4 regions of the Halomonas sp. 113 genome follow, and region 4 is predicted to be linked to each of the others. Evidence: riboswitches for the same ligand, from Rfam matches in the RefSeq annotation. Region 4 holds a riboswitch; each other region holds the start of a gene.
The links. Region 4 has a riboswitch for thiamine pyrophosphate ahead of YERSI8AC_RS08875 (NUDIX hydrolase). Riboswitches for the same ligand answer to the same signal wherever they lie in the genome.
Positions count from the first base shown of each region.

Region 1: linked by a shared signal. The riboswitch ahead of tenA (thiaminase II) and the one ahead of YERSI8AC_RS08875 (NUDIX hydrolase) in region 4 are both predicted to bind thiamine pyrophosphate.
Region 2: linked by a shared signal. The riboswitch ahead of YERSI8AC_RS16620 (sodium:solute symporter family transporter) and the one ahead of YERSI8AC_RS08875 (NUDIX hydrolase) in region 4 are both predicted to bind thiamine pyrophosphate.
Region 3: linked by a shared signal. The riboswitch ahead of thiM (hydroxyethylthiazole kinase) and the one ahead of YERSI8AC_RS08875 (NUDIX hydrolase) in region 4 are both predicted to bind thiamine pyrophosphate.

Region 1 is NZ_LR881453.1:1,227,020-1,234,259, forward strand. Features, by position in the region: gene YERSI8AC_RS05780 (DUF2955 domain-containing protein) at 1-892, shown strand, start outside; gene YERSI8AC_RS05785 (CsbD family protein) at 990-1,175, shown strand; gene YERSI8AC_RS05790 (hypothetical protein) at 1,310-3,019, opposite strand; gene thiC (phosphomethylpyrimidine synthase ThiC) at 3,261-5,165, opposite strand; gene tenA (thiaminase II) at 5,197-5,880, opposite strand; TPP riboswitch at 5,969-6,131, opposite strand; gene YERSI8AC_RS05805 (NAD(P)-dependent oxidoreductase) at 6,345-7,240, shown strand, end outside.
Region 2 is NZ_LR881453.1:3,501,399-3,508,638, forward strand. Features, by position in the region: gene YERSI8AC_RS16600 (proline racemase family protein) at 1-726, opposite strand, end outside; gene YERSI8AC_RS16605 (zinc-binding dehydrogenase) at 738-1,916, opposite strand; gene YERSI8AC_RS16610 (NnrU family protein) at 1,962-2,540, opposite strand; gene corA (magnesium/cobalt transporter CorA) at 2,718-3,686, opposite strand; gene YERSI8AC_RS16620 (sodium:solute symporter family transporter) at 3,658-5,070, opposite strand; TPP riboswitch at 5,060-5,165, opposite strand; gene YERSI8AC_RS16625 (peroxidase-related enzyme) at 5,290-5,871, opposite strand; gene YERSI8AC_RS16630 (hypothetical protein) at 6,050-6,742, shown strand; gene YERSI8AC_RS16635 (CoA-acylating methylmalonate-semialdehyde dehydrogenase) at 6,831-7,240, opposite strand, start outside.
Region 3 is NZ_LR881453.1:149,699-156,938, forward strand. Features, by position in the region: gene YERSI8AC_RS00865 (LysR family transcriptional regulator) at 1-315, opposite strand, end outside; gene thiE (thiamine phosphate synthase) at 312-944, opposite strand; gene thiM (hydroxyethylthiazole kinase) at 934-1,743, opposite strand; TPP riboswitch at 1,767-1,865, opposite strand; gene YERSI8AC_RS00880 (hypothetical protein) at 1,920-2,264, opposite strand; gene gloA (lactoylglutathione lyase) at 2,509-3,045, shown strand; gene YERSI8AC_RS00890 (DUF6164 family protein) at 3,055-3,423, shown strand; gene YERSI8AC_RS00895 (cupin domain-containing protein) at 3,420-4,085, opposite strand; gene ampC (class C beta-lactamase) at 4,277-5,449, opposite strand; gene YERSI8AC_RS00905 (LysR family transcriptional regulator) at 5,602-6,474, shown strand; gene YERSI8AC_RS00910 (metal ABC transporter solute-binding protein, Zn/Mn family) at 6,498-7,240, opposite strand, start outside.
Region 4 is NZ_LR881453.1:1,890,708-1,897,947, forward strand. Features, by position in the region: gene YERSI8AC_RS08855 (App1 family protein) at 1-1,034, shown strand, start outside; gene YERSI8AC_RS08860 (zinc metallopeptidase) at 1,119-1,793, shown strand; gene YERSI8AC_RS08865 (class I SAM-dependent methyltransferase) at 1,943-2,677, opposite strand; gene YERSI8AC_RS08870 (thymidylate synthase) at 2,721-3,692, opposite strand; gene YERSI8AC_RS08875 (NUDIX hydrolase) at 3,756-4,319, opposite strand; TPP riboswitch at 4,377-4,480, opposite strand; gene cmoB (tRNA 5-methoxyuridine(34)/uridine 5-oxyacetic acid(34) synthase CmoB) at 4,612-5,640, opposite strand; gene cmoA (carboxy-S-adenosyl-L-methionine synthase CmoA) at 5,643-6,386, opposite strand; gene pgi (glucose-6-phosphate isomerase) at 6,546-7,240, shown strand, end outside.

The sequences.
Region 1 (7,240 bases), 660 kb from region 4:
CATGGTGCCGATTCTGAATGGCCATATTATTCGCCAGTTTTTAGCCAACGTATCGCTTAACGTGCTTGAAGTCAGCCTGGTGGTGGGGTTACTCAAACATATACCGGTGGTGATGACCCTGGTGGTGATGGGCATTTTTCTGTTTCGCTTTAACCTGATGGCGAAAGGGCCGCTGTTTCTGTTTGGCGCCAACGGTGTGCTGACGCTCAGCATTCTGCTTCACTTCGCCAGCTACCCCAATGTGGACTTGAGCGATTTACTGGCCTGTAATCTCGTCGCCAGTGGCTTGGCGGTGTTTATTGCCATGCTGATGCATACGCTGTTTCCCGACGTGGAAGCCCGCAAACCGCCGCCCAGGGTTACCAAAACACCCTCGCAAATTCGCCATGAAACTTTAATCGGTGGATTAACCGCCACGCTCTCATTTGTAGTGTTTCAGATGTTCGACTTGCAAGGGTCGCTCTCTGCGCAGATGGCGACCATCCTGGTGCTGTTTACGCTGGGGTACTCTGGAGCGAAAGTATCAGCCGGTAAGCGAGCCATAGGAACCCTACTAGGGTGCAACTTGGCTCTATTAATGCAGTTATTCTTATATACCCAGAGCCACCATTTCCTGCTGGTGGTGTTGCTCTACTGGCTGGGGTTAATGCTTTTCGCTCGGGAGCATATCCATGAAGGGGGCGGTTCAGGGATTGGCTTTGGTGGACTGACCACTCTGGGGATTCTGTTTGGCCAGTCGTTAGGCCCGCAGCAGGATCTGGTGTATAGCGCGCTCTATCGCTTCTCTTCCATGAGTGTGGCACTGGTTCTTACGCTTCTGGCTATGGCTTCCCTGCACTTCGTGTTGAACCGCTGGGCACCAACGCGGTTACCCGCCAACAACCCGGCCTAAATTAATTAGCGCAACTTTTTTAATAAAGGCTACTCTGATGAATGTGTCGACGTGTGATTTGATGTGTTTCCCTACTAACGGATTAGAGGTGTTCGTCATGGCAACTGGTAAAGAAGATAAAGCGAAAGGAACGGCCAACAAAGCAGCGGGAAAAGTGAAAGAAGCCGCGGGCAAGGCAACAGGAAGCGCTAAAACTGAAGCCAAAGGTAAGGCCCAGCAGGCTAAAGGCGAACTGCAAAAAGGCAAAGGCGACGCCAAGGAGAGCCAGAAAAAACAGCGCTAGTTATGTAACACTGATACCAACAGGGGGCTTCGGCCCCCTGTTGGCGTTTAAGTGGTTTTAAACAGTTGTCTTGCTCAAACGAAAAAACCGCTAACCCACTAGCAGGTTTTTCGCATTATTGAAGCGGCCTGATCTTAGTTTAATTCCAGCGATAAACTCATTTCCACGCCAGCGTCATCTACTCTGAACCAGTACTCCATGTTTTTGTAGATGTCACCATATTGCTTGAGCATATCAATATCGGACGCTGACAAATCATCTGATGGTATCTGTTCCACAAAGTTGGCCAGTGAGTGGTAGAACTCGCCTGTTATGTGTCCATGAACAAGCAGATTGCGCTCTGAGGCAGGGGCTTCCAGCTCTTTCTGCAGTGTCGCCGAATCACTGATACCAGCGCCCAGTACAATAGCCGTGTCAGACATGGCGGCGTAGAGTTCCGGTGCCTCAGGGGGCAGCATCATGCTCTCGACTTGCTTGGCTTCCCCACCGGGTTCAAGCCCTAGAGTCCCTAACTCCGGCGCGAAAGAGCTTGCGGCAGAAAGCAGGGAAAGAGGATTTTGTGAAGCAAGCGTCAGGAGCCCCGTCATGGTAGGTTCGCCGTCTGTCATTGTCAGACTGTTGATACGAGCTCTGAAGCCAGATAGTGACTGACCAATCATCATGGTGATCGGGTTATTAATCGCCATGTTGATCTCATTCCAGGAGCTGTTCAGATCTTGTAGTTCATCACAGCTGAAGGGGTTCTGGCGCACTTCCTGAGCATATTTCTGAACGGTCTGAACCAACAGCGGCATGTTCAGACCTAAGCCATAGCTGGCCATACCTTCTGTGCTACCTAGGCCCGGCACCTGAGTCGTCAGAGTGCGCAGGTCGCTGACAATATCCTCATCGGTTTCTAGAATCAGGTTCATTTCCATGCGGTCAAGATCGTTCTCGCGCGAGCCCATTACAAGGCCAGGGAAGCGGTTCGTGATACGGTCGATATCTGCCTGGCAGGCGGATAAATCCAATTGCTCGGCATCAACCGCTTCCATCAGTGCCTGAGTACCTGAGTGAGTGGGGGTGCTCAGCTCATTAAGTAGGCGTGAGGAGTCGATTTTCCCTGCGCCGTAAGGTGTAAAGCCATGGCGCTTTTCAAGCTCTGCCAGTGCATCGGTATCACCGATGCTGCTGTCGGGCAGAGTGTTACCCAGCACTTGTGCTAGCAGCTCGTCACTAGCATTCTGTGGTACCACAGACACCAGCAGTTGCTGGTCGTCAATGGCTAGAATCGCCTTGACGGGCCCCTCAGGCGTCAGCACCCAGTATTCGGTGTCGTTGGTGGTGGCCGTACTCAGGTTAATGTCTGCTTTGGTCAAAATGCGTTGCAGCGTTTCGCGGAAGGCATCTTCATCCTGCAGTTGCATACGTAAAACAGGCAAGATACCCAACCCATAGAGGGCGGCCTGAGGGTTCATTTTCAGGCCCAGCGCATGGACATCGTCCAGCGTTTCAACATCGACCAGCTCTTCACTCATGGCGATCAATACCGTCATCAACGAATGCATCACTTCATCGTCTATCTCGGGCAGTGTCTCGCGTAGCTCATCCAGACTAGACTCAATGCTAGCCTTGGGCTGCATGCGTTGATAACGATCAAAAGCATCTTGTTCAGGCATTGCTTCACGTGTTGCCATGAAGTAGGGAGAGTCAGCCGGAATATATTTCAGCATGAGAGCTGCATTATTTTTCGGCGCTTCCTCCTGTGTGCCTGCGGCTGTTGGTTCGTTATCATCGCTGCAGCCAGTTAACATGCCTGCACTAAGCAGAGCAACGGTTACCGCCAAGTAAAGTTTGGTTTTCATCTGGAATCGGTTCTTTGAATGGTGTTGGTTTTAAATAAAACGCTATGAACAGAGCGCTGCGCAAATGAGAATCATACACGAGCAATGTATAATTAATCTACTTGGACGGTAATTACTTTTAAATACTCTTAGAGCAAATTCAGTGGCTGGCCTGTGGCGATTAGATATTAATGTGACCCTTGAGTTTTGCTAAGACTCAAGGGCCACATATAGTCACAATGCTGTTCAGTAAGTCGCTATTTTAAACTTCCTGATACAGCTCACTGCCTTTGTTGCGAAACTTCTCTGCCTGCTCTTCCATGCCTTTCATCACCGCTTCCTGATCGCCGTTTAGACCATGTTCGTTGGCATAGTCACGTACTTCCTGGCTGATCTTCATGGAGCAGAACTTTGGCCCGCACATGGAGCAGAAATGTGCCACCTTGGCGGAGTCTTTGGGCAGGGTTTCGTCGTGGTACTCCCGAGCAGTATCCGGGTCTAGCCCCAGGTTGAACTGGTCTTCCCAGCGGAACTCGAAGCGTGCCTTAGAGAGTGCATTATCCCGCCGCTGCGCTGCCGGGTGGCCCTTGGCGAGATCCGCCGCGTGGGCAGCAATCTTGTAGGTAATGATGCCGGTTTTGACGTCGTCTTTATTGGGCAGGCCCAGGTGCTCTTTGGGGGTGACGTAGCAGAGCATGGCGCAGCCAAACCAGCCGATCATCGCCGCCCCAATGCCCGAGGTAATGTGGTCGTAGCCGGGGGCTATATCGGTTACCAGCGGGCCTAAGGTATAGAAGGGCGCTTCGTCGCAGTATTCCAACTGCTTATCCATGTTCTCTTTCACCAGGTGCATCGGCACGTGGCCGGGGCCTTCGATCATCACCTGCACATCGTGCTTCCAGGCAATATGGGTCAGCTCGCCCAAGGTTTTTAGCTCCGCCATCTGTGCTTCGTCATTGGCATCGGCCACTGAGCCAGGACGCAGGCCATCACCGAGGGAGAACGCCACATCGTACTGCTTGCAGATCTCGCAGATCTCCTCGAAGTGGGTGTACAAGAAGCTCTCCTGGTGATGGTACAAACACCATTTGGCCATGATCGAGCCGCCGCGGCTGACAATGCCGGTGACCCGCTTGGCGGTGAGCGGCACATAGCGCAGCAGTACGCCCGCGTGAATGGTGAAGTAGTCCACGCCCTGTTCGGCCTGCTCGATCAGCGTATCGCGGAAGACTTCCCAGGTGAGGTCTTCGGCCACGCCTTTGACCTTTTCCAGCGCCTGATAGATAGGCACTGTGCCAATCGGCACCGGCGAGTTGCGCAAAATCCACTCGCGGGTTTCGTGGATGTTCTGCCCAGTGGAGAGGTCCATAATGGTGTCCGCGCCCCAGCGGATGCCCCAGGTCATCTTATCTACCTCTTCTTCGATAGAAGAAGTCACCGCTGAGTTACCCAGATTACCGTTAATTTTGACCAGGAAATTACGGCCAATAATCATCGGCTCGCTTTCTGGGTGGTTGATGTTATTGGGAATAATCGCCCGCCCTCTGGCGACTTCATCACGCACAAACTCAGGGGTGATTTCTTCCGGCAGGCTGGCGCCAAAGCTCTGGCCTTTGTGCTGATGGCCCAGAATGCGCTCTACTTCAGCGGTACCTAGCGCTTGACGGCGCTGGTTTTCGCGCAAGGCGATAAACTCCATTTCCGGGGTGATAATGCCCTGGCGGGCGTAGTGCAGCTGGGTCACGTTCTTGCCCGGTTTTGCTCGGCGTGGTGTGCGGGTTAGATCAAAGCGCAGCTGGGCAAGCGTCGGGTCGTTGGCGCGGCGGTTGCCGTAATCAGACGTGGGGCCTGATAGAAATTCGGTATCGTCACGCTCTTCAATCCAGGCTCGGCGTAGTTCCGGCAGACCGCGGCGCAGGTCATTGTTAGCATCCGGATCGCTATAGGGGCCTGAAGTGTCGTACACCAGCAGTGGCGGGTTCTCTTCATCAATGCCGGTGGTTTTGGTCGGCGACAGTGAAATTTCCCGGAACGGCACACGGATATCCGGGCGCGAACCTTCGATATATACCTTACGTGAGCCGGGCAGCGGCGCAATGGCGGCGGCATCGACCTGGGCGGTTTCGGCTAAAAAGTGGCTGGTTTTGCTTGTTACGGTCTTAGTCATTACTGTCGTTTCCTTGTGTTGTTTTGCTGAATTAGTGGGTGAGGTCTTGGTCTATCAGCTCTAGGCCCATCTGCCAGAAGTCGATTTCCAGGCGGGTGGCGTCGCGGAAGATCTTGCTCAGTTCGGCAAAGCGGGCGGAGGTAATGTCGGCAAGGCGGATATTCAGCCATTCAAGCTCCGCCTGCATGGCGGCCTGAAACTCCTCGCCTTCGTACATGGCTATCCAGGCATCAAAAGGGTTTTGCGCGCCGCGCAGGGTGGAAGGCTGGGCGTTTAGCCAGTTGGCGATTTCGCCGTAGCCCACCAGGCAGGGGGCCAACGCCACGTGCAAATCCAGCAGGTCGCCGCGGTTGCCGGTATCTAACACATAGCGGGTGTAGGCAAGCGTCGCTCTGGCTTCGGGAAGCTCCTCCAGTTCTTGCTCGGAAATCCCCCACTCCTGACAAAAGCCCACATGCAGGCCCAGCTCCACATCCACAATGGCTTTCAAGCCTTCATGGGCTTGGCGAAGATCGGCGAGGGTGGGGCTTTTGTAGGCAGCCAGCGCATAGGCGCGGGCGAAGTGAATCAAAAACAGGTAGTCCTGCTTTAAATAGTGGCGAAACGACGCTTCGGGCAGCGTGGCGGTGCCTAGCTGGCGCACAAAATCGTGCTCAATATAGGCGCGCCAATCTTTCTGGCAAGTGGTAGTGAGATCAGTAAAGCGGTAGCCCATGACTCCTCCGGTGGTAATGATCCGGAGGGCGGGCGAAAAAGATCGAGGGAGTGGCGCAGAAGGGCGGCGTGCGATCGTGAGAGAGCAGCCGTGGCCATCGCTTGATCCCTACGCCGGTACCCTCGCTGCGAACTTGTGTAAGTAGCAGCGCATTAGCCGGATCAGGTTCTGCGGGATCAGCGCTCGGCAGCATTAATTGCTACGCCCTGCGCCATCTCAGCCGGATTTCACCGGCACCCCGTCAAGCTGTTCGTTGGTGGAGTGTAGGAGGCGGGTGAGGGAGATGCAAGGGTGTATGACATGGAAAGTTATCGGGAAACAATTTATTAGCATCATTACAGCGATGAGAGTTTAGGTGCTGTAATGGCGTTTCATGGCATCGGTACGTGAATTATTATACAGTTGAGTAACAAGTGGCTGTTTTACAGCCACTGCTATTTCGAATGTGAACCGTAGGAAGTTGCATGACCAACACGAACTCGATTTTAGGCGTCTATCTCAGTGATTCGCTCGACCTTGATGCCATTTATGGTAACGCCTTGCGCGATGAAGCGAGTGATGTCGTCCTGCGCCATCCCCATGAGATCGATAACCCTGAAGATGTGCGTTTTGCGATCTGCTGGTTGCCCAATGACGAGGCTTTCGAGAGCTATCCTAATCTTGAGCTGGCGATGTCTATCGGTGCCGGTGTTGATGCCCTGCTGGCGCATCCTGGCCTGAGCGATGAAGTACATATCGCCCGGGTGCGGGATCCACATCAGGCCGACTTGATGGCGGGTTTTGCCGCGCATGAGGTGCTCCATCGTGAGCGTGAGTTCACCACCCTGGAGCAAAATGCTGCCAAGGCGCATTGGGCGCCATTGACGATGCGCGCGCCAGCATCAAGAAAGGTGGCGGTGCTGGGACACGGCACCATGGGGCGCGCCGTGGTGAAAGCGGTGGCCGCGCTTGGCTTTTCTATACACGTAGCCTGCCGCAGCGAGCCACAAGCCCCGGTTGAAGGCGTGACCTATCTGACAGGTGACGGGGCTGTCATGGCGGCAGCGGATGGCGCCGATTATCTGATCAATGTGCTGCCACTGACGGCTACCACTGAAAACGTGCTTAACAAGGCGCTGTTCGCGAAGCTCGCCAAAGACGCTTGGTTGGTGCAGATCGGTCGGGGTGAGCACTTGGTCGAGTACGATCTTCTCCTAGCGCTCGAACACGGCCATTTGGGTGGGGCGAGCCTGGATGTGTTCCGTGCAGAGCCGCTGCCTGCGGATCATCCCTTCTGGCAGCATGAGTGCCTACGCATCACGCCACACATTGCTAGTGATTCGTTGCCAGAGGTGGTCGCAGGGCAGGTTGTCGACACCGC
Region 2 (7,240 bases), 1.6 Mb from region 4:
TGAACGTGTATACCCCTCCCCTATCTCCTCTTCAGGCCCCATAAAGTGCAAAAATGGCAGAGGCCCCACATCGCCCAGAGTGTAGTGAGAAAAGCCCCGCTGCGCTTTTATTGCCTCAACAATTTTGTAGGCACACTCTGAAAGTGCGCGCTCCTCATCACGCACCAACTTAAAGCCCAGCTCGGTTGCATCGACCAAGGCGTAAAAGCCACCGCTATAGGCGATCGAATAGGTGACTTCGCCAATCCCCGGCACTTGAATCGTATCGCGATAGGTATCGATATAGCTGGGAAGGCCGCCACAAGTAACCGACTCCACCACACCGTTATGTACCTTCGCTTCGATTTGCACTAGCCCCGCCGGCGCTTCAAGCTTAAAGCGCTGTATGCCTTCCTGCTTGGGCACAATGCCGCTCTCCAGCACGGCCGTGGCGGTACACAGCGTGTTGGAGCCAGAGTAAATAGGGTACCCCATCACTTCCATAATGATGTAACCCGCCACCGCCTCAGGGTGAGTGGCCGGCACCAACAAGTCGACCGACATTTCCGGAATGCCGTAGGGCTCTTCGAGCAGCAGGCGGCGCAAACCGTCGGCGTCATCACGCAGGTACTCCATCTGCTCGCGAACGGTGGCGCCAGGCAGAATATCAATCCCCCCTGTGACGATACGGCTAACGTCACCACCGGCATGAGTGTCCATTAGCTGGATGGTATGAAGGTTATGCACTAGCGGCGCTCCTAAACGGCAGAAGAAGGATTTTCAAGGGCGAACGGCGCACCGTGAGATGCCCACTGAGCATCAGGAACAAGCACAATTTTGCCCAGATAATTGCTGCCCCGGTTAACAAAATAGCGCTCGGCGGCATGCAGGTCAGAAAGCTTAAAAGCGGCGTGAAGTACCGGCTTTAATTCCCCACTGCGAATCCACGCCACCAGCTGTTCGGCCTCTTCGCGGGTGCCATGGGAAACGCCAAATATCTGTACTTGGTAAAGGTACACGCGGGTCCACATCATTTCGCTAAGGTTGCCACCGCTGGCACCAGCAATGGAGAGACGGGGGTAGCTCTTACGCCCCTGCATATCGACAATCATGGTGTCAATAAACAGGTTGGTCATCTCACCGCCGACTAAGTCCATCACCGCATCGATTGGTTTGCCGCCAGTGGTTTCCAGCACCCGGTCAACAAACGTCGGTAGGTCGCCACGATCAATGACCGCTTCTGCGCCTAGTGCTTTGAGCGCCTCGGCTTTATCTAACTGGCTAACGGCATACGGAACCGCTCCCACAATACGGCAGAGCTGAATGAGCGCGGTGCCCACACCGCCACTAGCACCACTGACCAGCACACGCTCGCCAGCACTCACCTTGGCGGCAGTCATCATGTGGTAAGCCGTTTGATAAGAGCACATGCCCATTGAGGCCAATTCAGCGTCGTGAAGCTCGGGGTTGGGCACGTGATAAAACTGATCAGCAGGCACAGCGATATACTCAGCAAAGCCGCCGTCGGCTCCATGGCCATAGTAATCCGGGGTTAGATTAATATCACGGCGTTCATCGGCGTAAATATTAAAATCCAGCAAACCTCGCTGACCAATGCGCTCAGCGTCAACGCCCTCTCCCACCGCCACTATGCGGCCAGCGACGTCGGCGCCTTGAATACGCGGGAAAGTTAAGGTTGGCGTACCTCCCATGGCAAAGGACGTGACATCGCCTTTGTCCTTGGTAGGGTACAGCCCTTCACGCGCTTTGCGATCAGTGTTGTTCTTCGCCGTGGCGGTCACCTGCACCAGCACTTCGCCCGCCTTGGGCTGCGGCGTGGCGACATCCTGATGGTATTCCAGCTTTTCGATACCGCCATGTCCGATCAAAAGCATAGCAGCCATTGTGGTGGGCACCGTGTGTGTTGTCTCGGCCATGGAGTGACTCCTAGGTTGGGCTAACGTCAAACTGCTAAAAATAGATTAGCTAAAAACAGGGACGCCAATCAGTACTGTGTGCAAGTAAAAGGCAAACACCACATACGCTACCAAGCCGACGAGTACGGTAACAATGGTGGCCATTTTATGGGTGCTGACGGGCGCGGGCGGTGCAAGACGGCCACGTTTTTTGGCGGCTTTGAACGCCAGGATAGCCCAGATAAGAAAGGCAGCAAAAAAGATAATATCACCCAAGCGACCGTTGGCCAGCAGGTGAGCAAAAGCCCAGACTTTCACCGCCAGCATCATCGGATGGCCAAGTTTGGCCTTAATCGCGTTATGCGGAATGTATGCCGCCACCAGCATAATAAAGGCCGGCACCATCAGCAGCGCCACCGCATGGCGCATTCCCATTGGCGGGTACCAGATATAGATGGGATCAAGGCGCATCTGGCCAAAACCGTATATAGCAATGGCCAGGCCAACGATGGATACCGCCGAATAGGCGACTTTCCAAGTGGTTTCGCCATGTTTCGCAATCTGCTGCTGACGCCAGTTTTCAGCAAAGATACGTACAGAGTGGCTGCCTAAAAAAATCAGCAGCCCGATAATCATAATCGTCATGGAACAACTCCCAGTGAAAACGCTAGTCGACGGCTTTATGCCTTATAGTCTTGGTCGCTGGAGAGGATGCCACACTCAGCCACCGACCACCTATGCATGGGTCAACTTTTTGTTTCCTGGAGTCGTTCTATGGGGAGACTAAACCCCGTCCTTAAAACCTGTCCTTAAAACCTGTCCTTAAAACCAATGCTTGCGCTTAAATAGCCAAATCATGACACCCGCAATACCCAACATGGCTCCCCAGACAAAAAAGTAGCCATACTGATAACGCAGCTCGGGCATATTTTCGAAGTTCATACCGTAAATCCCGGCAATAAACGTGAGCGGCACAAAAATCGCGGTAATCACCGTGAGCACCCGCATGGTGATATTTAGCTGGTGGGAGGAAATAGAGATATAGCCATCGATTAGGTCACCGCAAATGTCGTAGTACATTTGGGTCAATGTGTAGAGGCGTTCGAAGCGATCCGCTACATCGTTGATGGCGTGCAGGGTTTCGCTCTCTTCCCGCGGTAAATGCTCATAGTCATAAGCGGTGAGTTCTTGGGTAATCCCCTGGTGGTAGCTAAAGATGCGGCGCATTTTAACCAGCCGGGAACGGTAAGTGATGATCTTGCGCATTAGCACATCATTACCATTTTCCAGCAGTTCGTCTTCCAGATCGCTTAACGCCGTTTCGAACTCAAGCAGGCTATCGATATAAAAGCCCGCAGAAATATACATCACCCGCAGCGCGACATGTTCCGGCGAATGGGCCAGCAAGGCTTTACCGTGCTCGTTGAATAGCCGTTCTATGGAGAGCGCTTGGCCGGGATGGAGGGTGACCAGAAATCGCTCCCCCACAAAGAAACAGACCTGTTGAGGCAGATAGTTTAGTTCGGCATCAAAGGAGGAGATGCCACGATAAATAATCAAGGTGTGATTATCAAACTCTTCAATTTTTGGCGGATGGCGCTCTTTGTGGGCATCTTGAATCGCCATGGGGTGAAACTCAAACGCCTCTAAAATCGCCCGCTCGCTTTGTTGGGACTCGCCCTGCATATCGATCCAGATATGGCTGCCAGGCGTCGCCTGCCAGACAGCCAACAGGCTTTCATCCCCCTCGTGGGTCTCACCTTCAGGGGTAGTCAGAAGAGTTCGAATCATGGATGTCCTTGCGAATAGCTAGCGTTAAGTAGGCTAACAGCACACTCACCAGCGTTGAGGCGATTAACGCCCCGACGAATGGCCCCAAGGTAGGGACACTGCCCGGAAAACTGGCGGCCACCATCCCGGCGACCAAGCTTCCTTGGCTTAACCACCCTGGGAGAATGGCACCCAGCAGCCCCGCGATGCCACCTACAATGGCGGCCAGTGGCGTCATTCGTTGCCACAGGCCCAACAGCACAGGTACCACAATGGCAGCACACAGCAGGTCGGCAATCAAAAACAGACGCAGTACTGACAACCCCTGCAAGGCAATTAATACCACCGGTACCATTACTACCACTGTCACCCAGCGGGCAGCCACCAGTGATACGCCCTGCTGCTCGCTGCGCGCGACCACCAACGAGGCAATACCATTTTGCAGCGTATCAACACTGGAGGCCACCAAGGTCACCGCTAATACCAAGGCGGGTAGCGTCAGCCAAACAGGAGCATCACTTAACAGGGCAAAAAATGGCATCGGCGGCTCGCCTAATGGCACACCACTTATCGCGGCCAATACACCCAGACCACCAATCACCATGACGACGACTACCGTCATTGCGCCACCTAACCATGCCCCGCGCCCCAGGCTTTGATCGTCTTGAGCGGCCCACACGCGCTGCCAATAGCCTTGATGGAAGAGATTGGCCGCGGTAACCGCGATCACTAGCGTTAACGCTACGCTGAGCGCACTGGTGATGGGAATGGCAGGAAGCGCAGCCTCGTTGGGAATAGTGGGAAGCCGCCATAGGGCCATGCCACCGACCACACACAGCAGTACCAGTAACAACCACGCCTGCCAACGGTCAGTGGCAAGGCTGGCCCGTAGACCACCTGCCGCAGTATAGATGAGCGTGGTAAGCGCCACGCCAATAATCACCAGTGCGGGGGGCACATCGGAAAGCAGCGCGGTAATGGCGCCAATAGCGGTTAGCTCGGCAGCTAAAAAGCACGCCATATAGGCGATTGATACCAGCGTTACCCAGCGCCTTACACCAGGGCCATAGCACGCTTCGGCAAACTCGGCGATGCTGCGCCCCTCGGGCAGCGCCCGGCGAATCTTCGGCCCATACAGCCCCAAGACGATAAACGGCAGCGCAGAGCCTAATGCATAGCCTGCCAGGGCCAGCGGGCCAACAAAGGCGCCGATTTCAGGAGGAGCAAAGAGAATCCATGCGCCCATGCCGGAGGCAAGGAAGGAGAGCCCCAGGGTAGATGCCGTTTGCGAGTTACGGGCGGTGACATAGTCATCAAGTGGGCCATTCACCCAGCGAGCCCGGAGGCCTAAGTAAGCAAAGCAGCACAGCGCCGCACCAAGCACGGCTAACGTTAGGTAAAGCATGTCGCACTTCCTCCGCCGGTACGAACCGGATCAGGTTCCAGGGTCTGCGTAGCCGCATCTCAGCCCTTTTATGCAGGGCTCCCCTGGCGACAGTGAATGTAGGTGTTTTGCTAAGCGCTTTTTCTAAGTACGTTTTTGGGTACTGTTCGAAGCGCTGTCTCAAGAACTATTCTCAATCAAAATCATAGCTTAGTAAAGTTAAGGTGCGCTGGTCGCCTCTTAGCGAGGCACTCGCCCCATCAGGTAGAACTCCTCATTGGGTGGCGTACCTGCCAGGGTAACCAACCGATTCGACAAGCCAAAAAACGCCGCGATCGCGCCTATATCCCAGCAATCCTCTTGACTAAAGCCTACTTCCAGCAGGCGGGCAAGCCATTCATCAGTCATTTCACCCACATCGATGGCACAGTGCATGGCGAAATCGAGCATCACCCGGTGGCGCTCGCTAATCGGCGCCACCCGATGGTTGATCGCCACTTGGTCAGCGAGTAGCGGGTCTTTACTGTAAATGCGCACCAGTGCCCCGTGAGCAACCACACAATATAGGCAGCGATTACGTGCGCTGGTAGCCACTACAATCATCTCTTTTTCGGCTTTGGTGAGGGTATCTGATTCGCGCTCCATCAACGCATCGTGATAGGCAAAAAAAGCACGAAATTCAGCAGGGCGATGGGCCAACATCAGAAAGACATTGGGCACAAAACCCGCTTTACCCTGAACGGTCAAAATGGTATTGCGAATATCGTCAGGCAGGTCATCCAATGTTTCAGGCACGTTAAAACGACTTAATGATGAAGACATGCTCACCTCTTTCTTGTTAAGTTTAGCCATCTCATAAAAACGGCTTAGCGGTTGTGTAACAAAAAGCTGAATTAAGAGGCTTTTATTCAGCCGCCCTACTCGCCATACTGAAGATTCGTTCTGTGACAAAAAAACATGCGCTACTCTTAATAAACAGTTCGTTCAAAGGGACACTGTCATGAGCCATAACGAAGCCAAGGAACATACCCCCGGTCGTCTAAACGAGCTGTTTACTGACCCTTACCGAGCATTTGAAAATGATACCGATGAGCGTCAGCTGCACATTCGTATAATGCTACATATGCTGCTTGCCCGCCCAATGACACGGGGTCAAATGACACTTCGCGTCATTCATGGCTGGGAAAATGGCGGCTGTGAGCCCGAAGACCTCCAGCATGTCGACTATACTCTTGATGGCGTTCCTGACTTTAAGCGCGCTGTACAAGATTTTGAACACGCTTCTAAGCACAACACACCGTTACCTGCCGACAACAGCGCCATTCTTGCCGCCCCGCTTGCCAATGCAATTGCAGACGCCGAAGCCGAAGGGCAAGACCTTACCAACGATATTCGCGAGACCCCTGCGCGCTGGCCAGCCTTTGAGGGTGGTTTGGCACTATATACGCTGTTTAAAATGTACCATCGGCTGATTTATGGCGAAGATGACACCTACCGCTGCACGCAGTGTGTAACTCCGCTGGGAATGCGCGAAATACATGAGTTTCACCTTGAAGAGGGTGAGTTTGCTCTGCTCGTCCCCCCTGCTGAACACTTTATGGGTAAGGAGTCGCTGTTAGTATTGCATGAAAGCCAGCTCGGCCCCATTGAACAGCTGCTTGAAGAGAGCCTTCCGCTGTTTGACAACTTTTAAGCCAGCCACCTGGCTTGATCTGCCAAGCGGTTAACCGACCTCGTTAGCAACTGGCCCCGCTTAAGCGGAGCCAGTTAGCGCCACTTTTTTAACCCAGCGAAATCGTGCTATTAATACCGCTGGAAACATTCTCGGGTTCAAACCAACGTGCCGTTACGGTTTTTGTTTGTGTCCAGAATGCAATCGCCTGCTTACCATTGGGCCCTAAATCGCCCAGCTTTGAAGCCCTTGACCCGGTGAAACTAAAGTAAGCGACCGGTACGGGGATTGGCACGTTAATACCAATTTGTCCAACATCGATATCGGTTTCAAACCGGCGCGCTACCCAGCCTGAGTTAGTAAAGATGGAGGTACCGTTGCCGTTGGGATTGGCATTGATAAAGGCAATCGCCTCATCCAGGGTTTCAACACTGACCACACACAGCACGGGGCCAAAAATCTCTTCGCGATAAATGGTCATATCGGCGGTTACATCGGCAAACAGGGTCGGCCCCACGA
Region 3 (7,240 bases), 1.7 Mb from region 4:
GCGGGTACCAAAGCTCATCGGCCCATTAACGCGCAGCCGCCCACGCACATCGCTGGTACCTTGGCCCACCTCGGCGGCGGCCTCATCGAGCGCTTGCAGTATCCCTTGGGCGCGGACTAGATAGCGTTCTCCGGCCTCAGTGAGATGTAGTCGTCGCGTGGTGCGTTGTATCAGTCGCGCGCCCAATGTCTCTTCCAGTGCCATGACCTGGCGGGATACGCGAGTGCGGGAAATATCCAGCGCTTCAGCAGCGCGGGTATAGCTACCCAACTCGGCTACCCGCACAAAAGCGACGATATGCTCTAACTGATTCATGACGCCGAATCGGCTTGGAAAATCTGAAAAGCGCGCGCTGCCTTGTAAGGGTCGGGCTGGCCACAAATGGCCGATATCACCGCTAAACCGTTCGCTCCCGCGCGCTGTACGCTAATCGCATGATCCGCTTTCAGCCCACCAATGGCCACGCTGGGCAGTGGGCACGCCTTGACCAGCGCCGCTAAACCGCCAAAGCCGATGGGTTGGGCGTGATCTTGTTTGCTCTCGGTGGCAAACACGGGGCCAATCCCGACATAATCGAGTAGCTCAAACGGAGAGACTTGCAGCTGGGCGATAGTATTGATCGACAGGCCGATAATCGCTTGCTCACCTAGTACCCGGCGCGCTTGCTGAACGGCTGCGTCGCTCTGACCGACATGCAGGCCATCTGCCTGGCTTTCTAGTGCCACCTGCAAACGGTCGTTAATGATCAGCGGGACACCGGTGCCTGCCAGAAGCGCTTTTAACCGTTTGGCTTGGGCAATCATCTGTTCGTCGCTGGCATGCTTGTCACGCAACTGCACGATGGTGACACCGCCTTTTACCGCTGCCTCAACCGTTTGTTCCAAACCATACTCTTGGCAGAGCGTGGCATCGGTGACCAAGTAGAGCGATAGATCAAGCGGCATGGATTGCCTCCAGTTGGGCATAAGTAGTGAGGTCGTCAGGGGTGAGTTGATACAGCGCATCCAGCAGTGCCACTTGAAAGCTACCAGGCCCGTTGGCGTTGCTGCCCGCACGCTCTCCTGTGACCGCAAAGCAGGCCAGCGCGGCTGCCGTTGCACCCAGTGGGGCGTCGCGGTTGGCAGCCACAAATCCCGCCACTAGCGCGCTCAGCCCACAGCCAAGCGTTGTTACGCGGGGCATCAAAGGATGGCCACCGTTAATGCGGTAGTACTGTGTGCCGTCCGTCACCCAGTCGCTTTCACCGGTCATCGCGACAATACAGCCGTGTTTTTGCGCTAATGCTATCGCAGCGTCCACGGCTTGGTCGGTGGCGGCTGTGGCGTCCACGCCACGGCCTTGGCTAGCTAAACCGTTAAGGGCAAGAATTTCAGACGCATTGCCACGAATCACGCTGGGTTTAGCGGCCAGCAGCTTCGCGCACAGCGTTTGGCGATAGCGCGTGGCGCCAACGGCGACGGGATCTAATACCCAGGGAATGGCATGCTGATCGGCAGTCGCTGTGGCGGTGAGCATAGCGTCAGCCCAGTGGGCAGAGATCGTACCGATATTAATCGACAGCCCCGCGGAGATAGCCGTGAATTCAGCCACTTCTTCAGGCGCATGCAGCATGGCGGGCGACGCGCCGGTGGCTAACAGCAGGTTGGCAGTGCTGTTCATGGCCACATAGTTGGTCATGCAGTGAACCAGCGGTGTCACTGAGCGCAGCGTCTCAAGGTAATCGCCAAGCGGGCGTAGGGTCATAGCATCCTCCCGGCAGGGAGGTGGTAAGCGTTACCACGACTCCCTACGCCGGTGTTATCCGGTTCAGGTTCAAAGGGTGCTTCTCAGCCCAACCGTAACGGAGGGCGCCCCTGTCGAGGGATTACTATCCTTGCCTGAAGTAGCCCTGTAAAGCCCCGGATGCGGACGATAGCAATCTAACGAAACGAAATACGCGTACCGTAGGTAAGCATTTCATCAGGTGTCATCGCTTTACCCTCGACCCCAATCATCTCGTCACCACACTGGTCGGCGAAGGTTAGCACGCCGTGGGTCAAGCCCAGTTGGCCCAGGGTATCGCGGATTTCGCCCGTGCCCAGAAAAGTACTGACGTGGCCCTTGTTATCGCTCAGCTCAGACACGCCGTTAGCATGGTGAAAACGCACTTTGTAGATTCCATCCATCGACTCGACTTCAACAATCGGCGAAAAACCGTTGTGAAGCGCATTGGAAAGCTGTTTTAGCGTCAGGTGGTCACCCAGCGTCATATCGATCGCACTCATGGAAAACTCCTGTAGACGCCTCAAAGGTGGGGCATCACTCATGTTGCGGGAACTGCTTTTTGTAAAGCTTATGAAGAATAAGTGTAGGGTTTTTGTTTAGTATTGCCAGTGCGCTTATCGGCACCTCGATACGACACTGCCTACGTGCTTGTAAGGGCTGTTATTATGGCCATAAAGCCCCCATGGTAAGCGGTACGTGAAGCTCAATGGATTCAATGATCAACATCAGCGATAGGAGAGCAAAATGAGTTTTCAAGGCGAGCAGCATCCCGGCGTCGTGGCTACGCCGCCCCAAACTCAAGGGTTTCGTTTAAACCACACCATGCTGCGGGTGAAAGACACTGAGCAGGCATTGGCGTTCTACTCAAAAGTGTTTGGTATGCAGGTGATGCGGCGGCTGGATTTCGAAGAGATGCAGTTCTCGCTCTACTTCCTGGCCAACCTGGAACCCAGCGACAGCGTTCCGGACGATGCACAAGCGCGTACCGCCTGGACGTTTAGCCAGAAAGGGCTGCTGGAGCTGACCCACAACTGGGGGACTGAAGACCAGGAAGATTTCGCCTATCACGATGGCAATGCCGAACCCCAGGGCTTTGGGCATATCTGCTTCAACGTACCGGATTTGGCAGCGGCCCAGGCGTGGTTCGACGAGCATGACGTCACCTTCGTCAAACGCTCCGATCAGGGCAAGATGAAAGATGTTATCTTCGTTAAAGACCCGGACGGCTACTGGATCGAAGTGATTCAGGCAGACCTGATGGTGGGGAAGAGCGACTCTTGAGGCACGCCAATGGCTGAACTACTGTTCCGGCTGCGCCATGTGACCGACGAAGAGGCCATGGAGGTGCGTGACCTGCTCGCTGCCCATGGCTTTGATACCTATGAAACCCAGGCGGGCTTTTTCCGCCTGGGCGTTGACGCGATTTGGCTGCGCAATCCACATCAGCACGACGCTGCCATCGCGGCGTTAGAGGCCTACCAGGCGGAGCGCCTTGAGCGCGCCCAACGCGAGCATCAGGCGGCGGTTGAGCGGGGTGACGCGGAGACGCTGTGGCGTCGTTTGGCCGCTCACCCGGTGCAGGTCGTGTTAGTACTGCTAGCAGTGGGGCTTATTGCCGCCCTTACGCTGCTGCCGTTCCTGGGTATGTCGCGAAGCTAAGCGGCTGGCAGATGGCCGCGTTTGAGGTACATCATGACGCCATCATCACCGGCGGTAAGTGCCGGAGCAGAACCGCTGGGGTAGCGGCACCAGGTGCCTGCCGTGTAACTCTGTTCGCTATCGCTCAGTGTGCCTTCCAGAATCAAAAACTCCAGCCCGCCCAGCAGCGTGGGGTAGGTAATGGAGGTGCCCGCCGACCAGCGCTCCAGGCTGGTGCGCTCCTGCTTGTAGGTGTGCAGCATTTTATAGGCAATGCGCGGGCGTCGATCAGGCTGCCAGGGCAGCCGATGCGCTGGCACTGCCAACTGTAGCGTGTCGTTGGGGTCAAACTGGTGCAGTTTGACAAATATCAGCGCGCCTTCCTCGCCAATTTGCGGGGTATGGCCGGTGCCAATGGGGTTTCTTAAGTAGCTGCCCGCCGCGTAGCGCCCATGCTCATCGGCGAACACGCCTTCCAATACCAGAATCTCTTCGCCGCCGCCGTGGGTATGCCGCTCAAACTTTGTATTGGGGGCGTAGCGCACAAGGCTGGTAGCGCGAGCAACTTCATCACCAATCCGGTCAAACATCATGCGCTCTACCCCCGCGCTGGGGGAATCGACCCACTGATACTCTTCCGGGGTAACACAGGCAAAGTGGCTAAAATCGGCGTTTAGACGCATGGGAAAGGGCTCTTCGCAGTGAAGGTAAGTGACGGGGGAGGGTGCTAGTCTCCTTATCGACAGCAAAAAATGCAACTTTCGGTTGTTTGATCTTCTTTATATCGCCATAAAAAACACCCCAACCATTGGATGAATATCCAACGATTGGGGTGCAGTTCACGAAGGCGGCATCAGGTTGTCTGGCTGCTTGCTTAGGGCGCTTCAGTCAGCTTGGTAAGAATATGGTGTGCAGCTTCGATGCGCGCCTGATTGGGGTAGTTGCGGTTAGCCAGCAGCACAATGCCGATTTGCTCGCTGGGTACAAAAGCCACGTAGCCGCCAAAGCCGTTGGTAGCGCCGGTTTTGTTATAGAGCGCTTCCTGCCTGGGGACTAGCGGTGGGGTTAAGCGGTTGGCAGGGTTGGGCTGCAAAATCATCTCAAGCGAGTTGCCTACCAGTAACTGATCGAGCGCCACCGGGTAGGCATAGCTTTCCCACCCCAGTCCTTGGGTCATATCGCCGACCTCAAAGTACCCCGTGCGCGTAGCGGCCAAGGCTTGGCTTAGTGGCTCATTAAGCTCAGCACCACTCATATTGGCTTCCACCAGCGTTAGTACGTCTGCGGCAGTCGATTTCAATCCGTAGGCTTGGGCATCCAGCATGCCTGGGTTCACCCGAATGGGTTCATCCTCTTTAGAGTAACCGTAGGCATAGTTCGCCTGCTGCGCTTCAGGCACCTGAAAGTAGCTATGCTCAAGCCCTAACGGGGGAAACAGCGCCTCCTCCATCGCCATCTCGAAGGGCTGACCAAGGCTTTGTGCGGAGAGATAACCGAACAGGCCCAGGCTCGGGTTGGAGTAGAGCCGATGGCTGCCAGGGGCGGATTCAGGCTGCCACTGGCGGTAGTAGTCGATCATCGTCTCTTCGCTTTGAACCGACTCAGGGAACTGCAGCGGCAGCTCGCCCGCGGTGTAAGTACCCAGTTCCAGCAGCGTGATCTCATCGAAGGCGCTGCCTTCAAGTTCAGGCAGGTAGCGGCTGGCCGGGTCGGAAAGCGAGAGGGCGCCGCTAGCCTGGGCATAGCCAGTGAGTGCAGCCGTGAAAATCTTGCTGATAGAGCCGAGTTCGAACAGCGTCTCATCAGTGACCGGAATCCCCGCTTCTTGATTGGCGAGGCCATAATTAAAGTAGTGCTGCTGGCCGTTGATACTCAGCGCGATCGCCATGCCTGGAATACGGTGCTCGGCCATCAAAGGCGCGATAGTATCGTTCACCAGGGCCTCAATATCGGCGCTTTCAGGCGTGCCGGAAGCCCATGCAGAGCCGTTGAGTAGAAGCGAACCTGTCATGATAAGGCCGCAGTTTGCTGCTAACATCTTACGCATACCAAAATCCTGTTGTGATTAATACCAAGAGAGGGCGGAGAGTTATTTCCAGACGCAAAGCCTGTGACAGGGGTTAACTTACGGCGCGCTGCGGCAATTCACAAACAGCGATATTTTGCATAAGCCATTAGAAAAATTTGGGGGTCAAGTTGGTGCGTCCCTACTTGCCGTTGAAGGCGCTGCGCGCGTTTGAGGCGTCGGCCAGGCATTTAAGCTTTACTCGCGCGGCAGAAGAGCTTCATGTGACCCAGGCGGCGGTAAGCCACCAGGTAAAGCTGCTCGAAACGCTGTTGAAGGTACCGCTATTCAAGCGTTTGCCCAGGGGGCTAATGCTTACCCAGGAGGGCGAGCTGCTGCTGCCGGTATTGAAGAGTTCATTCGACCAGATAGCCCACACGCTGGAGCGGGTGGGCGAGAGCAGCTATCGGGAGGTATTAAACGTCGGCGTGGTGGGGACTTTTGCCGTCGGCTGGTTGCTGCCGAGACTGGGAGACTTTCAGCGCCAGTACCCTTACGTCGATTTACGGCTCTCCACCCATAACAACCGCGCGGATATTGCCGGCGAGGGGCTGGATTTTGCGATCCGCTTTGGCACAGGGGCCTGGCATGGCACCGCGGCGCAGCCGCTACTACCGGCGTCACTCTCGGTAATGTGCATACCTGATATCGCCGCGCGGCTTAACACCCCAGCCGATGTGCTGGGGGAAACTTGGCTGCGCTCTTATCGCGCCGATGAATGGACAGAGTGGCTATTGGCGGCAGGGCTACCACGCAGCTTTCCGATGACCAACAGCATTGTGTTTGATTCTTCCATCGCCATGGTGGAAGCAGCCCTACAAGGGGCAGGCGTGGCGCTGGCGCCACCGCTGATGTTTCCCCGCCAACTAAACAGCGGCGCACTGATACAGCCTTTCGACACCGCTGTTAGCCTAGGCGGTTACTGGCTGACTCGCCTGCAGACACGCCCCGAAACCCACGCCATGGCGTCCTTCCGGGAATGGCTGCTCACGGCCATTAATGCCTGAGCAGCACTATTGACGTTAACTGCTTAGTGGCTGTGACCATGATCATCGTGGTCGTGGTCGTGGTCGTGGTCGTGGTCGTGGTCGTTATGACCCGGCTGGGCCAACGCGTCGTGCAGCACGTGGGCATTGTGGCGCATCATACCCAGATAAGTGCTAGCTTCACCCTCTGCTGCCAGCGCATCGGCGTAGAGCGTGCCCGCAATGGGCAGGCCGGTCTCTTCGGCGAGCTGGGTGATGATCGATTGGTTGGTCATGTTCTCGTGGAACAGCGCCTTCACGTTCTCCTGCTCAATCACATCCACTAGCGCCGCCATGCTGGCGCCACTGGGGTCGGCTTCCGTGGAAAGCCCTACCGGAGAGAGGAAGGTCACCCCGTAGGCGCTTGAGAAGTAGCCAAAGGAGTCGTGGCCGGTAATCACGCTGGTGGAGGCCGGGATCTCGTCAATCAGCGCACGAATCTCGTCGTCTACCTCGGCCATTTCCTGTAAATACTGCTCCGCATTGGCGCGGTAGGCATCGGCGTTATCTGCGTCGGCGGCGATTAAGCCATCGCGGATATTGGCGATATACACCTCGGCTTGGTGCATATCCTGCCAGGCGTGAGGATCTTGATTGCCATGGTCATGCCCCGCGTGCTCATCGGCATGCTCTTCGTGGTCATGGTCGTCGTGCCCATGGTCGTGCTCGTCATGATCATCATGGCCGTGCTCTTCATGTGCAGCGAAAGAGAGCGGTTCAATACCATCGGTCGCGGTGACCATCGGCC
Region 4 (7,240 bases):
GCGGAATGGTGGTTCATCCTTACCGCGGCTATGGTTCCCAGCGTGAAGTTTTTGTCATGGGCCGGGTGTTTCGCCAAGCCGCACTAGGTCGAGCCATTCCTCGCCATGGCATGCTACGCGATACTGCGGACGTGGCACGGCGCGTTTTACGCCGGGGGCTGGCCGATGCGCAGGTAGAAATTCACATCGGCGAAAATAAGCTCTGCGTCGGCACGGATCGAGATGGCTATTACGACGTCCACTTACCGATTAGTCACACCCTGCCCATTGATGTCTCCTGGCACCGCGCCGATATTTTAGTGCATTGCTCGGGGCAGACGCCGGTACGTACTCACGTAGAAGTTTATGTACCTCCGTCAGAGGCGGATTTGCTGATCATCAGTGATATTGATGACACCGTTATGTTTACCGGGGTGGCGGAAAAGCTCAAAATGCTTTATCGCTTATTTGTTAAAAAACCTCATCGCCGCACCGCTTTCCCCGGTGTTGCGCCGCTTTATCAAGCTTTACATCGTGGCGTTAGTGAACGCGCTGAGCGGCCCATTTTGTATGTATCCCGTAGCCCTTGGGCGATATACGAAATGCTCGAAACCTTTTTTCAGATCAACCGCATCCCCGTTGGGCCGATTATCTTTTTACGCGAATGGGGCATCTCTTTGCGCAAGCCTTGGCCGCGCCGTGCAGAAGAGCATAAGCGCGAACTGATCGACCGTATGTTGACGCTTTATAATGATATGCCGTGTATTCTCATTGGCGATAGCGGTCAACACGATCCAGAAGTGTATACCGAGATAGTGAAAGCCTACCCAGATCGGATTAAAGCGATTTATATTCGTCAAGTGGATAAAAACCCCAGGCGCGAGCAGGCGATCCAGCGGTTGCGGGATGAGTTGGCCGGCATCCAGTGTGATTTAGTGCTCGCCGCAGATAGCGTGCTGATTGCCGAACACGCCCACGCCCAGGGCGATATCTCTGCCCACGGCTTAGCGGCAGTACAGCGCGAAGTTGAGGAGCACCGCAACGATCCCGCATAACGCTGTTGCCAAGTCAGTCCCCATGGTAAAAGTACGCTACGAAGAAGTGTGTTTAACGACGGTTATTTGTAGATAGGGGCTGCCATGGTTGTTGTGCTGATCATTTTTGCGCTGGCAGTATTTGTGCTCCCCAATGTTTGGGCCAAGTGGGTGCTTAAACGCCATACCCGCGGCCGTGACGATTACCCGGGCACGGGTGCAGAGCTTGCCGATCATTTGCTGCGCCGACTGGGGATTGAGGGCGCAAGCGTTGAGCGCACTGAGTATGGTGACCATTATGACCCAGAAACCCGCTGCGTACGTCTTTCACCGGATAACTACGATGGGCGTTCGCTAACGGCCGTCACGGTGGCTGCCCATGAAGTAGGGCACGCCATTCAGCATCACCAGGGTTACGCGCCGCTACTGGCGCGTAGCCGCTTAGTCGGCGTTGCCCAAAAAGCTGAGAAACTCGGCGCTGTACTGATGATGGCTGCACCTTTTCTGTTTTTATTGACGCGTCTGCCGGGTGGTTTGGCCATTGTAATTGCCATGGCGGTGATCAGCTTTGGCACCGCAGCGTTGGTACATTTGGTGACTCTGCCGGTTGAGTTTGATGCCAGCTTTAACCGCGCGCTGCCGCTCTTGAAAGAGTACGTCCCGCCTTACGATATGCCCGGTGCCCGGCACGTACTCACCGCCTGCGCGTTTACCTACGTGGCCGCCTCGCTGGCCAGTGTTATGAACCTGGGACGCTGGCTGGTGATTTTGCGGCGGTGAGCGTGTATTGAAGCTGTGTTTTCAGTGCCACTAAGTGTCTATGCATAATTTTTCGTGCATTAAAGGTTATAAAAAAATCAGTAGCTTACTAGATATTTATACCTGATTTACTTTTGCATAGGCACTTAGTTAATACCTATTGTCTGTCTTTATTGCTTTGTGGCGCGCAGTAGAATATAGGGTTTTGTGTCCTGTAGAGTGCGGAATTCACTCGTATGAACTGGCAACTGCGAATTGTCAAATGGTAGATTACGCTCTGTGGTTAGTGAAAGCCCCGCTGCGGCGAATGTATTTCGATATGTGGATAAACCCCATTGTTTGTCGACAATCTCTAATGGTTGCTGCCTTCCCGGTATCGTGAGGTAGACTGGGCGATTATCTCCGTCTTGATAGGAAATACCATGCTCTCCATTGCGGTAGGTCGGATAATCGACTCCGGTGGTTTGAGGATGAGTGTCGAGGATGTAATAGGAGCCGCCAGGTTTAAGTATGCGCATTACTTCCGTAGTGATGCGTACTAGTTCACGTCTTTCGGGAATGTTAATAAACAGAAAACAACTAATGACAGCTTCAAAACTGTTATCAGGAAATGGCAAATTTGGACCATGGATTTGCTCAAAGCGAAGACGGTTAGTGCCTGCGGATATTGCTTTTTCAATCATTGTTGGAGAGATGTCAACACCGGTGACATAGTCGAATCCGTCGTCTCTTAATCTTCTGGACACTTTGCCGCTGCCACAGCCGTAGTCCAATACACTAATTCCCTTGCCATAAGAGCAGGTTAACTCCGCGATGAGTGGTTGATAGCCAAAAGCATTCTCCACCCAATCATCATAAGCGTCAAAAAGCTCGGCGATATTTTGTTCAGTCCAATTAGTATTCATAAAAATAAATCCCCTAATATTTGCTCATGTATGAATGCTTGTACTATCCCCAGCGATTAATAAGAAACGGTTGATAGTAGGGGTTAATTATCTCTAACGCCTTTTGAGGCAGCGCATTCCCTATCTTGATTTGGCGATAGATCCAGAACAACATCAGCACATCTCGCCAATACGTCGTTAGGTTAAGATTAGCCATATCATTAAACGTCAACAAGCCGCTACGGATCTCTGACTCATATTCCAATAGTTTGCGTATGGTCGTCGGGGAGGTGCCAATTGGCATTAAAGGTACTGTGCCTGGCTGGGGTATAGTTTCATTACTATTCAAAAGTTCAAGCGCACGCTCATGTGTGCTTTCATAGACGTGAATAGAACCAACTTGATGTGTGTAGTGACCGATTTTGCAGCCTATGCGGGCAGCAATATACTCTTGCAAGAAAGTAAAAGAGAAAATATCGTTCAGCATGCCAACGTAGGCATCATTTGCACGCATATAGCTGACCATGTTCAACTTTTCTTCGCGGAGTAGCAACTGAAGACCCAAGGTACATGAAACGTCGATATTGCGTCGATAAAGATCTTCTTCCGCACTAAATATTTGAAGGACAGCGCGCTTACTGTCGGGATCGTCATTTTTAAGGATATCAATCACTCGTTCGATTTGATCGAGCGTGTCTGCACCAAAGTTTTTAAGACGAGCTCCGTAACCAGTACCAGGTAAGCTTATACCATCTGGGCTGTAGCGTTGCATTGAAGGGGCGTACCAGGAAATAAATGCTAAGTCGTTTTTACCTGATAAATACCATAACGCTTCTGCATAATTAAAAACAACATTTTGTTTGCGTATTTTGCTTAGACAAAAACGATCAGGAGGATTGTCGAGTCGGATATTGAAGCCAATGAGTTCTCGCTCTTTATTTCCTCTAGGTGAGTTAACATATTCATATTCAAAGCAGATTTTATGCAGTGTATCTCTGTAGAGGCTGGTGAAATTCGTATAATGTTTGTGCATCATTATATTCATCTCTTTCGGTGGACAAAGAGGCGTATTTTGCTGATACGAATGATGGCGAGTAGTTTAAAAAGCTGAATTGGAGCTGTGAATCGCGTTTGATTTTTCTTTGACGATCAAACTGTGCAAATTAAAGGCTTTCACGACAGTATCTGCGACGTGATCAGCTAAGGCTTCATTGAAGTTGAGTTTTCCGTTTATAACTTTCGCCCAGCGGCAGTCCGCAGCATCATCACCAGGCCGTAGCTCGCCATCAACGTAGTGACATAAAAGGGCAACCAAGGCGAAGTGGTGGTGACTTCCCTCTGGGTCATATCCGATTACTTCTACTACATCAATTAACGGTCCTACCAATGCTGTGATACCGGTTTCCTCCATTAATTCGCGCTTTGCTGCACAATGTAGGCTTTCTCCCGGTTCCACTGATCCTCCGGGGAAGCCCCAAGTGCCCCGTTGAGGTTCTTTACTGCGTTGGACGAGGAGAACTTCATTATTACGCAGAGTTACGGCGATTGCTGCCAAGCGTGGCTTGGCAAGTACGGAGTTCAGGCGGTTTTTATCAGACGTGTTAAAAGGGGAGGTACTACTGAGCGTAGATGCGTTAGCGGGCGTTGAGTTACCTTGCGACACGATACACTCCTGCATTGAGATTCGGATAATACAGGCGTAGGTGTCAAAACAGATTCATATATGGTTTATGTCCGTTCCTACGCCGGTATCAGCCGGATCAGGTTCAAAGGGTTTGGATAACTCCATCTCAGCCTGAATAATAGGCACCCCTCGGAAAAGTTACTGTTACTATGAGTTTTAGTATAAGTCAATATTTGGGGGGCAATTCAATGCGGCGGCTTGGCGGACGCCGGGGCGGTTTTGACACCTTCTTCGCACACTTGGCTAACGGCTAACGGCTAACGGCTAACGGCTAACGGCTAACGGCTAATTGGCCCGGCTTATTCGCCAAAATCACCGCCCGCCGCGGTGCAGGGTAGCCTTCAATGGTGCGGGTGCGGTCGTTGGGGTCGAGAAAATCAGCCAACGATTGGTAGGTCATCCACTCCGTCGAGCGCTGCTCGTCTAACGTGGTAACGGCTTCATCGACCACGCGCACGTTGGTAAAGCCGCAGCGCTCCAGCCAGTGGCAGAGTGCTTGAGAAGAGGGCAGGAAGTAGACGTTGGGCATGGCGGCGTAACGTTCGCCGGGCACAAATACGGTCTGCTCGTCGCCTTCGACTACCAGGGTTTCTAGCACCAGCTCGCCGCCCGGAACTAACGCGGCTTTTAGCTGCTGAAGATGTTCCAACGGGGCAGGGCGATGGTAGAGCACGCCCATGGAAAATACCGTATCGAAAAAGCCCAGATTCTCAGGCACATCTTCAATGCCCACGGGTAAAAACTGCGTTTTGCCGCCATCCGCATCACCCACAAAGTGGCGTACTGCCTGAAACTGCCAGTAGAAACGTGGCGAAGGGTCGATGATTAGCACAAAAGCAGCACCTGCCCCGGCCATCCGCCAAGCGTGGTAACCGCTGCCGCCACCCACATCGAGCACTTTGCGATATTTTAGCGGTGCCAGGTGTGGCGCCACTCTTTGCCACTTCCAGTCAGAGCGCCACTCGGTGTCGATATAAATGCCGCCTAGCTGAAAAGGGCCTTTACGCCATGGGGCAAGCTTTCTAAGCAGGTTAAAGCATTGGCGCTGCTGGCTATCGCTAAGATCGAGATCAACGCTGACGGTGTCGCTGTTTAAATCCACGCGCCGCTCGGCGGGCAGCACCGGAAGCTTGGCCACGGCTTTTTCCCAGGCGGATAAATCGCCGTGGCGGTTACGGTCAAGCCCGTGAGCTAACTGCTCGGGAAGCTTCGCTAACCAGGGCGTTAGTGAGGCATCAAGCGTAGCTTGATCTAAAAACGCCTGATAAATTGCGCGATGATCGTCGGGTAGTGGCGCCACCTTTAACCCTCCTTAAACGCAATCAGTGAGGCAAAGTTAAGGTACTGGAACCAGGTCATCGAACGTGGAAAACCTGCTTGTTTCAAACGACCATGAAGTGCATCGAGGGTATCCGGCACCAGTACGTTCTCAAGAGCGGTGCGCTTCTGGCTGATTTCCAGATCACTGTAGCCATTGGCGCGCTTGAAATCGTGGTAGCGTTCTACCCGCCAGGCGTTGTCGCGCTCGTCGGCGTCGACGGTTTTCTCCGAGAGAATCAGCACGCCGCCGGGTTCCAGCGCTGCATAAAGCCGCGCCAGTAGTGCATCGCGGTCGGCGGCGGGTAGAAACTGTAGGGTAAAATTGAGAATGATCATGCCCGAAGATGCATACTCGAGGGTACGAATGTCGGCTTCTTCGACCTGCATAGCGTACGCTGGGCACTCGTCAGCAAAGGTTTGCTGAGCCTGGGCGACCATGGCGGGCGATAGGTCAACGCCCGTATAGCGAAAGGCGTCAGGCGCCAGCGCCCCTGCCAGCGCAAGGCCGGAAGCGCCCAGCGAACAGCCTAGATCATAGACATGGGCGCCATGGCGCAGGTGGCGCTGGGCAATTAAGCTCAACATGCCAAGAATTTGCCCGTAGCCGGGTACCGATCGGCGGATCATGTCAGGAAAGCAGGCGACCACCTTTTCGTCGAAAGAGAACCGCGCGACTCGGTCAAGGGGTGTCGAAAAGATAGCGTCACGGTAAGATGCATCACTCATGGGCAAGCCGGGATCATGGAAAAGGCGTGCTAGTTTACGCGCCCTTAATTGACTAGAACAGGCCTGTCTAGCACAGACTCGTTTAGAACAGCCCTGTTTAAGGTTATTAACCTGTTTAATGAACCCCGCTGCAAGGATCGACGCCACTGGAGAAGCTAAATGGCCTCAGCATCAAGCGCTACACCCGATACGTTACCGGCATGGCAGACGTTAAAGCATCACGCTGAAACGCTGCAGCATGTCCACTTGAAAACGCTGTTTGGCACCGAGCCTTCCCGCTGGGAAAGCTTTACTCGCCAGGTGGCGGGCTTGACGCTGGATCTTTCCAAGCAGCGCTGGGATGATGATACCCTCGAACATCTGTTTACGCTGGCTAGTGAAGCGTGCGTACCCTCTGCTATTGAAGCGCTGTTGAGCGGTAAGCGAGTGAACGTCAGCGAAAACCGCCCGGCGTTACATACGGCGCTGCGTTTACCCGCCGATGCGACGCTTGAGGTTGAGGGGGAAGATATCGTCGCTGCCGTGCATGAAAGCCTTGCCCAAATGGAGCGCTTGGTCAGCCGGCTGCACGCAGGGCAGTGGCGTGGTGCCACCGGCAAGCCGATTCGGCATGTGGTTAACCTGGGTGTAGGCGGTTCAGATCTAGGCCCACTAATGGTCACCCATGCCTTGGCAGATTTCCGACCCAAAGATATTCATCCGGTTGAGGTGCATTTTGCCTCCACCATGGATGGCTCCCAGTTAGCGGACTATCTGAGCCGGTTGAATCCTGAAACCACTATCTTTGTGTTGTCATCCAAGTCGTTCACCACCATTGATACACTTTCCAACGCTAACACCGCACGGGAGTGGTT